Regions from separate parts of the Streptomyces sp. NPDC059866 genome, predicted to be linked through region 1. Evidence: riboswitches for the same ligand, from Rfam matches in the RefSeq annotation. Region 1 holds a riboswitch; the other holds the start of a gene.
The links. Region 1 has a riboswitch for glycine ahead of gcvP (aminomethyl-transferring glycine dehydrogenase). Riboswitches for the same ligand answer to the same signal wherever they lie in the genome.
Positions count from the first base shown of each region.

Region 1 (7,068 bases):
CCGGTGTACAGCACGGGGTAGTGCGGTTCGAGCCGCTTGGCGATGTAGTTGGCGCTCAGGACCGCCACCTGCGTGGCCCGCTTGAGCCCCTCACCGCCCATGAGCCGGACGTACGCCCACGAGATCGGCAGGATGCCCGCGGACCCCCACGGCGCGGCCGAGATCGGGCCCACGCCGGTCTCCGGACCGGCCTCCGGCTGGAGCGGGTGATTCGGCAGATACGGCGCCAGGTGCGACCGTACGGCCACCGGGCCGACGCCCGGACCGCCTCCGCCGTGCGGGATGCAGAACGTCTTGTGCAGGTTGAGGTGCGAGACGTCACCGCCGAAGTGCCCGGGCTTGGCCAGCCCGACCAGGGCGTTGAGGTTGGCGCCGTCGACGTACACCTGCCCCCCGGCCTCGTGGACCTGGGCGCAGATGTCGGCGACGTGCTCCTCGAACACCCCGTGCGTCGAGGGGTACGTGATCATCAGCACCGCCAGTTCGTCGCGGTACTGCTCGATCTTGGCCCGCAGGTCCTCGACGTCGATCTCACCGTCCTCGGCGGTCTTCACGACGACGACCTTCATCCCGGCCATCACGGCGCTGGCGGCGTTCGTTCCGTGCGCGGAGGACGGGATGAGGCACACGGTCCGCTGCTCGTCGCCGCTTGCCCGGTGGTACCCGCGTACGGCGAGCAGACCGGCCAGCTCGCCCTGCGAGCCGGCGTTGGGCTGCAGCGACACCTTGTCGTAGCCGGTGACCTCGGCGAGCCGGTCCTCCAGCTCACGGATGAGGGTGAGGTAGCCCTGCGCCTGCCCGGCGGGGGCGAAGGGGTGGAGCTGCCCGAACTCGGGCCAGGTGACCGGCTCCATCTCGGTGGTCGCGTTGAGCTTCATGGTGCAGGAGCCCAGCGGGATCATGCCGCGGTCCAGCGCGTAGTCGCGGTCGGCGAGCCGGCGCAGGTAGCGCAGCATCGCGGTCTCGGAGCGGTGCTGGTGGAAGACGGGGTGGGTCAGGTAGTCGTCGGTGCGCAGCAGCGCGGCCGGCAGCGCGTCCTCGGTGCCGGCGTCCAGGGCGTCGATGTCGCCGTCGACCCCGAACGCGGCCCACACGGCGCTCAGTTGGGCCCGCTTCGTGGTCTCGTCGCAGGCGATCGAGACGTGGTCGGCGTCCACGAGGTGCAGGTTCACGCCGCGGTCTCGCGCGGCCGCGACGACGTCGGCCGCCCGGCCCGGCACCCTTGCGGTGAGCGTGTCGAAGTAGGCGCCGTGGACGGTCTCGACGCCGCCGTCACGCAGCCCCGCGGCGAGGATGGCGGCGTATCGGTGGGTGCGCCTCGCGATGCCCTTCAGACCCTCGGGCCCGTGGTGGACGGCGTACATCCCGGCCATGACGGCGAGCAGCACCTGGGCGGTACAGATGTTGCTGGTCGCCTTCTCCCGGCGGATGTGCTGCTCACGCGTCTGCAGTGCGAGCCGGTAGGCCCTGTTCCCGTCGGCGTCGACCGAGACGCCCACGAGGCGGCCGGGCAGGCTGCGGGCGAACTTCTCCTGCACGGCCATGTATCCGGCGTGCGGCCCGCCGAAGCCCATCGGCACGCCGAACCGCTGGGTCGTACCGACGGCGATGTCCGCGCCGAGCTCGCCCGGCGACTTCAGCAGCGTCAGCGCCAGCAGGTCGGCCGCGACGGTGACCAGTGCGCCCAGCTCGTGCGCCTGGTCGATGACCGGCTTGATGCCGCGTACTGCTCCGGAAGCGCCCGGGTACTGGATGAGCACGCCGTTGATCTCACGCTCGGCGATGTCGGCCGGAATGCCGTCACTGAGGTCGGCGACGACGACCTCGACGCCGGTCGGCTCGGCGCGGGTCTCGATCACGGCGATGGTCTGCGGGAACGCGTCCGCGTCGACCAGGAAGAGGCCCTTCTTGTTCTTGCCCATGCGCCGGGACAGGGCCATGGCCTCCGCCGCGGCCGTGCCCTCGTCGAGCAGCGAGGCACCCGAGGTCGGCAGCCCCGTGAGGTCGGCGACCACGGTCTGGAAGTTCAGCAGCGCTTCGAGCCGCCCCTGCGAGATCTCCGGCTGGTACGGCGTGTAGGCGGTGTACCAGGCCGGATTCTCCATGACGTTGCGCAGGATGACGGGTGGGGTGAACGTCCCGTAGTAGCCGAGTCCGATCATGGAGTCGAGGACCTGGTTGCGGTCGGCGAGCGAGCGCAGCTCGGCCAGCACCTCGGCCTCGGTCCGCGCCCCCGGCAGGTCCAGGGCGTCGGCGTTCTTGATCACATCCGGTACCGCGGCGGCGGTGAGCTCGTCGAGCGAGCCGTAGCCGACCTGCGCGAGCATCTTGGCCCGCGCCTCCTGGTCGGGCCCGATGTGACGCTGCTCGAAGGGTGTGCCCTGTTCGAGCTCGGAGAGCGGAATGCGATGGGCGGTCATTGCGGAGGCCTCCTGGTCTGACACGACCTTCGAGGGGCACCACGGCGCGGGTACCCCGGCGGCCTCCCCCTCTGTCATCTCAACCTGAGAGCTTCACCGGACCGCCCGAGGACGCCCGGCTTGCACCGTCGGTGAGAGCGGAAGCCGTCGACACCCGCTCTGCTTTCCAGAGTGACCTCGTCCGTGCGGTACGTGGGCCTGAGAGATTCCGGGGAGGATTTGCTCCTTCGGCGCCTCCGATGGTGTCCGGAGGACTCTCCCGCACGGGGTCAGCAGCCGTTTGCCAGACTACCAGCGAGGTCAACGCCCGGGCGTTCGAGTGGCCGCGTGCCCCAATGTGCTCTTTCGTAGTGCTTACGGATGAGTTGCGAGCAAGTGGAGGGCCCGTGCAGACCGACATCGATCCGCGCAACCTGATCGGCCGCAAGGCCTTCGACCGCAACGGCAACAAGATCGGCACGATCGACGAGATCTACCTCGACGACGCAACCGGCGTCCCGGAGTGGGCCGCGATACGCACCGGCCTGTTCAGCAGGGACGCCTTCGTGCCGCTCGAGCCCAGCGAGCTGATCGAGGACAGCCTGCACGTCCCCTTCGACCGCGCCCTGATCAAGGACGCCCCCGACTTCGGCGTGGGCCGTCACCTCTCCCCGGAACAGGAACTCCAGCTCTACCACCACTACGGCCTCGACGTGGCCCCTCCGCCCCGGCTCCCGGACCACAACTTCGGCAAACTGGCGGGCACGGACGACTCCTGACCCCCGGACTCACCCCCGACCGACGAACCCCCCTCCGTGCCCGAAGCCACCTGCTCCCCGGCTCTTCGCGCCACCAATGGCAGCGGATCCGCCGGCTCCAGCGCACGATCGTCGGTCCGGAACGTCCGCACCCGCCCGGGCTCCGAGTCGGGCGTCTCGAACCGCACGGTCACCCTCCCCAGCCCGCTGCCCTGCACCCACCCGTGCCCGTACTCGGCGTGCCGTACGTCGTGCCCCGCGGGCCATCGCCGCTCGACCGGCACGGCCGCACCCTGCACGGGCTCGTCCACCAAGTCCTCCGCCGGCCCCTCCGCCGGTTCACCCGCGGCCTGCGCGAACAGATCCTCCTGCGTGTAGTCGGCGAGCCCGCTGACCCCCACTCCGAGCAGCCGCACGCCGCCCGTGGTGTCCACGGAGTCCAGCAGCCGGGCCGCGGCCTCGCGCACCACCGCCGGATCGTCCGTGGGCCCGCGCAGCGTCTCGGACCGGGTCAGCGTGGAGAAGTCGTACCGCCGCACCTTCAGCACGATCGTCCGCCCCGACAGCCCTGCGCCGCGCAGCCGCCGCACACACCGGTCCGCGAGCCGCTGCACCTCCAGCCCCACCCGGACCCGGTCATGGATGTCCATGTCATAGGTGTCCTCGACCGACACCGACTTCGTCTCCCGCTCGGCGACCACCGGCCGGTCGTCGCGGGCCAGTGCCATGGCGTACAGCGCGTGCCCGTGCGCCTTTCCCAGAAGTCGTACGAGCTCGTCCTCCCCCGCCTCGGCGATCTCGTCGATCGTGGTGATGCCGGCCCTCCGCAGGTGGTCGCCCGTCGCGGGCCCCACCCCGGGAAGCGTCCGCACCGACATCGGCCCGAGCAGCGTCCGCTCGGTCCCCGGCTCGATCAGCACCAGCCCGTCGGGCTTGGCCTGCTCGGAGGCGATCTTCGCGAGCATTTTGGATGCGGCGAGACCGACAGACCCCGTGAGCCCGGTGACGGCCCGTATGTCGGCCCGCAGCTTCATCCCCGCCAACCGCGCCGACTCCTCGTCCCAGGCCGTTCCCCCGGTCTCCAGGTCCACGAACGCCTCGTCCAGGCTCAGCGGCTCCACCAGCGGCGACAGGGCCCGCAGCAGCTCCATCACCTGCTCGCTGATCGTCCGGTACAGCCCGAAGCGCGGCACGAGATACGCGGCGTTCGGCGCGAGCCGGCGCGCCTGGGCCATGGGCATCGCCGAATGCACCCCGAACACCCGGGCCTCGTACGAGCAGGTCGCCACCACCCCGCGCGGTCCGAGCCCGCCCACGATCACGGCCTTCCCGCGCAGGCTCGGCTTGGATGCCTGCTCCACCGAGGCGAAGAAGGCATCCATGTCGAGATGCAGGATCGTGGGCGCGGTTCTCATATCTCCGATGCTGCACCACGCCACTGACAATGCGGCGGCACGACCAGGACAGCACGACCTGCACACCTGCCGACGCGGTGCCCGGCAGGCCTCCGGAGGCGCCGGGCAGCTGCGTCGCTCAGACCGCCCGATTGCGCCGTCGTGCCAGCTCGTCCGCCGGATTGTGCCCGACGAGCGTCTCGCCGGTGTCGATGCGCTCCCCGTGCAGCTGTGACAACGCGCTCTCGACGTCCCGCCACACCACCCCGACCGCGATGCCGAAGATCCCCTGGCCGCCCTGGAGGAGCGCATGAACCTCGTCGGGCGAGGTGCACTCGTACACGGTCGCACCGTCGCTCATCAGCGTCATGCGTTCCAGGTCGCGGAAACCGCGTTCCCTGAGGTGCTGCACGGCGGTGCGGATGTTCTGCAACGACACCCCGGTGTCGAGGAACCGTTTGACGATCTTCAGGACGACGACGTCCCGAAAGCTGTACAGGCGCTGCGTCCCGGACCCGTAGGCGGGCCGCACGCTGGGCTCGACGAGCCCGGTGCGGGCCCAGTAGTCCAGTTGCCGATAGGTGATGCCGGCGGCCGCACAGGCCGTCGGGCCGCGGTAGCCGATCTGCTCGGACGTCATGGACGCCGCCCCTCCGCTGGTGGGAATGGGCGTCGGTCGCTGCGGAGTGTGATCGGCCGCCCTGCCGTGGAGCGGGTACGGACCGCTCTCCCCGAGACTGCGTCCGGGGGCACCCCCACCCGTACCGTCGCCGCTGCTTCTCACGCCGACCTCCGTCCTTGACCTGCCTTCTCGACGGTAGGCAGTCACCAAGGGTGCGTCAACGATCGCCACACTCGGCACGCCGAGTGATAATCACCCTAAGAGTGGTTTCCCGTACCCAACCGCGGGGAAAGGCTAGCCGAATGCGCTTGCGGGGAGCCGCGGGACGACCTCACCGGCCGCCGGCAATTGCCGGTACGGAGGCCGTCATCGACCGGGGGACGACCCGTCGAGGACCTTCGCCTCCGCCTGAGCCGACCACGTCTCACTGGCTGCTGGTGCCGAAGTCCTCGGGCGAGATCTGGTCGAGGAACTCGCGGAACTTCTCCACCTCGTCCTCCTGCTCGTCCGGAATCGCGATACCGGCGTCGTCGAGCACGCCGTCGCTGCCGTAGATCGGCGTTCCGGTGCGCAGGGCCAGCGCTATGGCATCGGACGGACGGGCGCTCACCTCGACCCCGCTGGCGAAGACCAGCTCGGCGTAGAAGACACCTTCACGCAGATCCGTGATGCGCACTTCGGTGAGCTCCTGACCGACGGCCTCCAGCACGTCCTTGAACAGGTCGTGGGTCAGCGGTCGCGCGGGGGCCATGCCCTGCTGGGCGAAGGCGATCGCCGTCGCCTCCCCCGGCCCGATCCAGATGGGGAGGTAACGGTCGCCTCCCACTTCGCGCAGGAGCACGATCGGTTGGTTGGAGGGCATTTCGACCCGGACACCTACGACATCGAGCTCGTTCACACAGCAACCCTAGGCCGTGCCCGGGACGTTTGGGTAGTCGGGCCGACATCGGAGCCCCGATCCGGCCTTCCCCACCCCCACCGGCCCACCCGACATCCCGGCAACGCACCCGCTCCCTGCCCAGACCCACGCCGGTACCTCGACGAAACCCCTGCACCGGGCAGCACGGTCCGCCCGAAGCCCATATCGCCCCACCCGGAAGTCACCCTCAGCCCCGCACCGCCCCGCGCGAACGCTCCGAAGCCGCCCCCACCAATCCACACGGCGCCTCCGCAGATCACACCGCCCCAGCCCCGCTCAGCCCCGCATGCCGTCCGAAGTCCTCAGCCGCCACCCGCACTGCGCCCGCCGACAGATCGAATCGCTCCCGCCCAGACCCACGCCGTCCTCCGCGGCCGGTCCAGGCTCGTCCGCCGATCCGAGCCGTACAGGCCGCGAGCCACACGCCCCTGCCGGCAGGCCGCCCTCGGTCAGGGCAGTCGCACTCCCAGCGCGGTCTGTACAAGCGCCGCGTGCAGCTTCACCGTGAGCCCCGCCAGCTCCTGCACACGGGCCTCCGCGTGCGCCCTGGTCTGCGGATTGCGGTGCCGCTTCAGCGGAGCCACCACCTGGTCCACCAGCCCGGCCTCACGGTCGGCAGCCGCCTTCATCACCCGCAGGTGACGCGGCTCGATGCCGAAACGTCCCAGCTCGGCGACCAGCGAGGCCACGGTGGCGGTCTCCGCGTCGTACACCCCGTCCGACAGCGGAGTGATCAACCCGTACGACTCCCACTCCGCGAGTTCCTGCTCTCCGATCCCGGCGGCCGCCAGCAGCTCCGCCCGCCCGATGCGCGCCGCCGTCGGTCTCTCGGAGGACTCCGGCGGGGCTTCGCCGTCACGCTGCCGGCCCAGCGCGGGCAGCCGCACCTCCTCGCCGCGCTCCATCGCGTCGAGGTACTCGCGGATCACCTTGAGCGGCAGATAGTGGTCCCGCTGCATTCTCAGTACGTGGCCGA
Region 1 covers NZ_JBHWJT010000016.1:226,010-233,077, forward strand. The annotation lists gene gcvP (aminomethyl-transferring glycine dehydrogenase) at 1-2,420, opposite strand, end outside; glycine riboswitch at 2,597-2,692, opposite strand; gene ACFV7R_RS25475 (PRC-barrel domain-containing protein) at 2,807-3,178, shown strand; gene ACFV7R_RS25480 (DNA polymerase IV) at 3,100-4,572, opposite strand; gene ACFV7R_RS25485 (MerR family transcriptional regulator) at 4,691-5,335, opposite strand; gene ACFV7R_RS25490 (bifunctional nuclease family protein) at 5,598-6,071, opposite strand; gene ACFV7R_RS25495 (MerR family transcriptional regulator) at 6,542-7,068, opposite strand, start outside.

Region 2 (7,068 bases), on a different contig from region 1:
GAGAAGTTCCACATGAAGCCGTAGTAGCCGCGCGTGGTGTCCCACGAGTCGGCGTCCTGGGCACCCGCGAACTTCAGCGTGCCGCCCTTCTTGGCCAGGTCGGCCTGGGCGACCTTGTTGTTGGCGGCGTCGAAACCGGCCGCGCCGTCCTTCGAGCCACCGTCGCCGTCGCCGTTGCCGCCGCCGCACGCCGCCGTGGTCAGCAGCGCGGCGACCACGGCGGCAGCGGCCATGGCCTGCTTGCGCCGCCCTGAGGTGCGTTGGGTAGTCACGATCTCGGATCCTCCGGATTAGATGAGAGACCCCGTGCTTTGGGCCACGGGTCGCTTGGGGTACGGCAGTTCAGCGGGAGCCCTTCGGGTCCAGCGCGTCACGCACGCCGTCGCCGAAGAGGTTGAAGGCAAGAACGGTGAGGAAGATCGCCACGCCGGGGACCACCATGTACATGGGGTCCGAGTCGTAGTAGTCGATCGCGTTCGAGAGCATCTGCCCCCAGGAGGCCGTGGGCGGCTTGACGCCCACGCCCAGGAAGCTGAGTGCCGCCTCGGTGAGGATGTTGGTGGGGATCATCATCGTCGTGTAGACGATGATCGGTGCGACCAGGTTGGGCAGCAGCTCCTTGAAGAGGATGTACAGCCGCCCGGCGCCCAGCGATCGGGCCGCCTCGACGTACTCGCGCTCACGCAGCGAGAGCGTCTGGCCGCGCACCACGCGTCCGATGTAGGGCCAGCCGAAGAAGCCGATGACCAGGATCATCACGAACAGGCGCACACCCGTGCCGGTCAGTCCCAGCATCTCGTTCGGCATGACGGAGACCAGCGCGATGATGAACAGCAGCTGCGGGAAGGCCAGCAGTCCGTCCATCACCCGGCTGATGACGGAGTCGACCCAGCCACCGAAGAAGCCGGCGAGGATGCCCAGCACGGTGCCGAGGATGACGGCGACGACGGCGGACAGGAAGCCGACGAGCAGCGAGATCTGGGCGCCGTAGACGATCCGGGCGAAGATGTCGCGGCCGCTGACCGGTTCGACGCCGAGCAGGTGCTCGCCGCTGATGCCGCCGAAGGAGCCGATGGGGGTGCCGAAGAGCGGGTCGATCAGGTCCTCGTGGTGGGCCTCGGGGTCCTGCCCGACCAGTCCGGTGATGACCGGCGCGAGCACGGCGACCAGGATCAGGAGAAGCACCACGATGCCGCCCGTGAGGGCCAGTTTGTCGCGTTTGAGGCGCTCCCAGGCGATCCGCCCCAAGGACCGGCCCTGTACGGCCTTCGCGTCGCCGCTGACCAGCGCCGCTTCCTCGGCCGCACTCGGGGCCGCTTCCGCGGTCGGCTCGTGCAATGGTGCCGTCATCTGGCAGGGACCCCTCTCAACCGGCGGTAACCGGCCCGCACTTGCCGCTGTAGCGGCGTGATCAGTCCGTCGTACACAGGGGCGCCCTCCGGACGAAGACGCGGAAGAACACCCCTGGAGCGGGAGTCTTCAACGCTTTGGCGATCTGTTGCCAGACTTGACGGTGAATGGATGCGTAACCGTGATGCTGTCCTGGGGTTTCCGTTATCCGGACAGTGGTTAACGGGGGTCGGACGGGTGCCAAGTGGGGCGATTGGGACAAGAGGTATTTTTCTACCCTTGTCTACGCGCGAAGAAGAAGCCCTGGTACGGACCACAGGAGCGACAGGGGGCCGGTTCCGGTCAGTACCGTCCCTGGACCGGCGGAAAGCCGTACCCGGCCGCCGGCGCCTGGGCCGGGGCGGCGGCGTGCGCCTCACGGTCGTAGAAGGGGCGGGCGTTGGCGCGCAGCCACATCGCGACCGGGTCGCACTCGTCGGACATCGCGACGGTCGACACCGGCAGCCCGTCCGGGACCGCGCCGATGGACTGCTGCATCATCGTGCGCACCGAGTCGACGGCGGGCGGCGAGGCGTCGTACACATCCAGCCCGATGGCGAGGTACGGCGCCCCGAGCGCGGGCTGCACCCAGGCGCGGCGCAACGAGCGGACGGCCGGGGTGCGGTGGGCGTTCTGCGACAAAAGGGCATAGAACTGCGGAATCTGGATGCCGGGTTCGGACAGCCGCAGCGGGCCCGACGGCTGTCGGTCCAGTCCGGTGGCGATCCGGCGCAGGTCGAGCCAGGGGATGCCGACGCCGCCGCCGGGGGCGTGCGGGTTCAGCCAGAGGCCGTAGTGGTCGGGGTAGAGGGTGCGGGCGACGTCGACTCCGTCGACGACCTCATAGGAGCGGTTCCAGCCGCTGGCCGACAGCTCCTGGGCAGAGGTGACGCACGGGGCGTAGCCGTACCCCTCGACCTCCATGTTCCCGTACTGGGCGTCCGGGGAGCCGGCCTGGCCGTGCCAGAGCAGCATCCAGATCTGGCCGGAGGACGGGGTCGCGAGGGCGCGCAGCAGTGCCTCGTAGGCGTCGTAACGCCCCGGCGTCACCTGGCGCAGCATGTGCTCGACCTGGCCCGCCGCGATGCCGCTGGCGCTCACTTGTACCGCCCCTTCACTGAGTTCGCCCAGAGTATGAAACCAGCTTATGCGCCCAAGAGCTCGGGGCTCGTTGTCCGTCGGCGAGTGCGGGTTTTCGTTGTGACTTGTCGCGCCCACGGTGGGCGAGGAGCCGCATATCGGACACAGCCCCGCGCCCCCGGGGGGACTCCCCTGACGGACGTTCAGAAGTCCCGCTGGTAGAAGGGGCGCACCCGCTCGCGCAGCCAGGTGACCACCGGGTCCTGCGCCACGTCCATGAGGACCAGGTTGACCGGCCACTTCACGGGGACCCTGCCCAACGCCCGGCCCAGCGCGTCCAAGGGAGCCGCCCGTTGATCGCCCTCCCACTGGGAGAGTTCGATTCCTACGAACATCACCGGGTCCGCCGTTTCGATCGCCGCCAGGCAGCGACGGGCCGTCAGGACCACGCCGATGCCCTCGAACTCCGCGGACGCCGCCGCGAGGAAGTCGACCGGGTCGTCCTGCCAGTCGGGTTCGAAGAGGCGGACGCGGCCGCCGCTCGTGAGCCCGTCGAGCGGGGTCCGCCCGGCCCGGCACAGTTCGGCCACGGCGGGCGGCGGCAGCGGGATGCCGACCACGCCGCCCGGGTTGACGACGATGCCCGCCTGCGGGGGCAGGCCGCGGGCGAACTCCACGGCCGGGGCCACGGTGTACGACATGTGGGAGCCGACGACCTGCCGGAACTGTTCCTCGGAGCTGAAGACCGGCACGTAGGCCTGGCCCTCGATGTCCAGCGTGGGCAGGTCGAGCGGGCCGCTGTGCGGGCCGCCGCCGTTCGGCAGCGGCACCCACACGAAACTGCGGCCCAGCACCTCGACGATCCGGCCGCCGGCCGAGGGCACACCGAGGGAGGCCGACAGCACCTCCTCCAGCTCGTTGCCGGGCCATCCACCGTGCGGATGGGGGTGCGCCTGCGCCGGGAAACCCCCGGAAAGGTCCGGGGGGAAGTCCGCCGGGAAGTCGTCCATCTGCCTACCGCCTGCTCCGTACCTCTACTGCGGCTGAAAGGCTAACGCCCCTCACGGGGCGGAACCCCTCAACCCACGAAGCCGATGCGGCGCAGGGTGTCCGCCGCCTCCCGGTCGAGGAGGACCGCGCCGCCGCAGCCGTGCGGCAGGTCACCGCGTTCCGTACGGCGCACCAGGCGGCCGGCCGCCCGGCGGTGGCGCAGGAACGCGTACCGCGAGACCCCGCGGCCGCGCTCGCGCTGGCCGGCCAGGGCCTGCTCGGGGGTGACGTCGAGCAGCAGCATGTGCAGGGTGCCGCCGCGGCGGCGGGCCTCGCGGGTCAGCCAGGCACGCACCCAGGCCTGCGTACCGCAGTCGTGCACGACGACCGGCTCTCCGGTGCGCAGGGTGCGGCGCAGTCCGGCGTAGTGGGCGAGGCGGACGAGGGGCCGGTAGACCGCGTACGGCAGCCAGGCGGGCATACGGCCGTCCCAGCGGTCGCGGGTGTCCTGGGAGTCGATGCGCAGTCCGCGCACCGCCCTGCGCATCAGGGTCGACTTGCCGCTGCCGGGCAGGCCCGTGACCACGACGAGGTCGCGGGGCCCGAAGAGCAGCGCGTGCGGGCTGCGGCCCTCCCGCTCGCGCAGGTCGCGGACGACGGGTGACGGCAGCGGAGCGCACGCCTCCCTGGCCGGGGTGGTCGGCTGCTTGGGCAGCGCGAGGCCCGAGGTGGTGGCGTACGCCGTGGTCCTGTTCACCGTGATCGTCCTCCCCTGGGGCGGTTCACGAGTTCCCATCCCCGTCGAGTGTAAAGAGAAGGTAATGCTCGGCGTCTCCTGTTTCCGTCCCCTTCCTGCAACAACGCTGCTACAGCATGCCCAGCCCCGCTGTGCGGAATCTGTGCGGCCGCTGTTCGCCGGCCCGGTAAAGGCCCGGCAAGGTGACCCTGCCGCACCCGGCCGATGCATGCAATGATGGCCGCGCCAACTGCATACCGGCCGCTTGAATCCGCGCGGGAGAGTCCCCGGCAGCACTGCCGTCGGGGCGCCGAAGGAGCAAGTCCCTCCCTTGAATCTCTCAGGCCCCGTTACCGCGCGGGCGAGGCACATCTGAAAAGCGGGCCCTGCGTGCAGTGGCCCCACCCAAGGTGCAAGCCAGGACCGACAAATGGTCATGGCGAACCTCTCAGGTTCCGATGACAGATGGGGAGGAACGACCTTCCCGTCATGCCCTTGGAGACCGACCGATGAGCAGTACCGCACTCCGCCGCACCGCGCTCGATGCCCTGCATCGCTCGCTCGGCGCGACGATGACCGACTTCGCCGGCTGGGACATGCCCCTGCGCTACGGCTCCGAGCGCGACGAACACCTCGCCGTGCGTAACCGGGCCGGGCTCTTCGACCTCTCCCACATGGGCGAGATCACCGTGACCGGCCCGCAGGCCGCCGCCCTGCTGGACTACGCGCTGGTCGGGAACATCGGCGGCGTCAAGGCCGGCCGCGCCCGCTACACCATGATCTGCCGGGCGGACGGCGGCATCCTGGACGACCTGATCGTCTACCGGCTCGCCGAGACCGAGTACATGATCGTGGCGAACGCCTCGAACGCCCAGGTGGTGCTCGACGCGCTGACCGAGCGGGCCGACGGGTTCGACGCCGCCGTCCGCGACGACCGGGACGCCTACGCCCTGATCGCCGTCCAGGGCCCGGAGTCCCCCGGCATCCTGAAGTCGCTCACCGACGCCGACCTCGACGGCCTGAAGTACTACGCCGGTCTGCCCGGCACCGTCGCCGGCGTCCCCGCCCTGATCGCCCGCACCGGCTACACCGGCGAGGACGGCTTCGAGCTGTTCGTGCAGCCGGAGCACGCCGTCGCGCTGTGGCAGGCGCTGACCGAGGCCGGCCAGGGCGTCGGCCTGGTCCCGTGCGGGCTGTCCTGCCGGGACACGCTGCGCCTGGAGGCAGGCATGCCGCTGTACGGGAACGAGCTGTCGACCTCGCTGACGCCCTTCGACGCCGGACTCGGCCGGGTCGTGAAGTTCGACAAGGAGGGCGACTTCGTGGGGCGTGCGGCCCTCGCCGAGGCCGCCGAGCGTGCCGCTTCCGAGCCGCCGCGCGTCCTGGTCGGCCTGGTCGCCGAGGGCCGCCGGGTGCCGCGCGCCGGGTACGCCGTGGTCGCCGGCGGAGCCGTGATCGGTGAGGTCACCTCCGGTGCCCCCTCCCCCACGCTGGGCAGGCCGATCGCGATGGCGTACGTCGACGCCGCGCACTCGGCGCCGGGCACGCCCGGGGTCGGCGTGGACATCCGGGGCAGCCACGAGCCGTACGAGGTCGTGGCGCTGCCCTTCTACAAGCGCCAGAAGTAGCCACCGGGCCGCGGGTCCGGCGTGACCCCGCGCACATTTCCCCTGCTCACCCGCAATTCCAGCAGTCCCCCATTCATCAGCACTCCCCCGCGTACAGGAGAATTCAGGCCATGAGCAACCCCCAGCAGCTGCGCTACAGCAAGGAGCACGAGTGGCTGTCGGCCGTCGAGGACGGCGTCGCGACGGTCGGCATCACGGAGTTCGCGGCCAACGCGCTCGGCGATGTCGTCTACGCCCAGCTCCCCGAGGTGGGCTCCACGGTGGCCGCGGGCGAGACCTGCGGCGAGCTGGAGTCGACCAAGTCGGTCAGCGACCTGTACTCCCCGGTCGCCGGCGAGGTCACCGAGATCAACGAGGACGTGGTGAACGACCCGTCCCTGGTGAACTCCGCCCCCTTCGAGGGCGGCTGGCTGTTCAAGGTGCGCGTCGCCGAGGAGCCGGCCGACCTGCTCTCCGCCGACGAGTACGCCGCCCACACCGCCGGCTGAGGAGTCGTAGCCGTATGTCCGTACTGAACACCTCGCTGCACGAGCTCGACCCGGCGGTGGCCGCCGCCGTCGACGCCGAGCTGCACCGTCAGCAGTCCACCCTCGAGATGATCGCCTCCGAGAACTTCGCGCCGGTCGCGGTCATGGAGGCGCAGGGCTCGGTCCTGACCAACAAGTACGCCGAGGGCTACCCGGGCCGCCGCTACTACGGCGGCTGCGAGCACGTCGACGTGGTCGAGCAGATCGCGATCGACCGCATCAAGGAGCTGTTCGGCGCCGAGCACGCCAATGTGCAGCCGCACTCGGGTGCGCAGGCCAACGCGGCCGCGATGTTCGCGCTGCTCAAGCCCGGTGACACGATCATGGGTCTGAACCTCGCGCACGGCGGTCACCTGACCCACGGCATGAAGATCAACTTCTCCGGCAAGCTGTACAACGTGGTGCCCTACCACGTCGACGACTCCGGTGTGGTCGACATGGCCGAGGTCGAGCGCCTCGCCAAGGAGCACAAGCCGAAGCTGATCGTCGCCGGCTGGTCGGCCTACCCGCGCCGGCTGGACTTCGCCGCGTTCCGCCGGATCGCGGACGAGGTCGGCGCGTACCTCATGGTCGACATGGCGCACTTCGCCGGGCTGGTCGCGGCCGGACTGCACCCGAACCCGGTGCCGCACGCGCACGTGGTCACGACCACGACCCACAAGACGCTGGGCGGCCCGCGCGGCGGTGTGATCCTGTCCGTTCAGGACCTCGCCAAGAA
Region 2 covers NZ_JBHWJT010000011.1:27,632-34,699, reverse strand. The annotation lists gene ACFV7R_RS18380 (ABC transporter substrate-binding protein) at 1-272, opposite strand, end outside; gene ACFV7R_RS18375 (ABC transporter permease) at 343-1,350, opposite strand; gene ACFV7R_RS18370 (enhanced serine sensitivity protein SseB C-terminal domain-containing protein) at 1,693-2,490, opposite strand; gene ACFV7R_RS18365 (enhanced serine sensitivity protein SseB) at 2,673-3,479, opposite strand; gene ACFV7R_RS18360 (AAA family ATPase) at 3,548-4,216, opposite strand; glycine riboswitch at 4,462-4,561, shown strand; gene gcvT (glycine cleavage system aminomethyltransferase GcvT) at 4,705-5,823, shown strand; gene gcvH (glycine cleavage system protein GcvH) at 5,934-6,311, shown strand; gene glyA (serine hydroxymethyltransferase) at 6,326-7,068, shown strand, end outside.
Region 2: it holds a riboswitch for glycine, as region 1 does, so the genes downstream of both, gcvT (glycine cleavage system aminomethyltransferase GcvT) here and gcvP (aminomethyl-transferring glycine dehydrogenase) in region 1, are expected to answer to the same signal.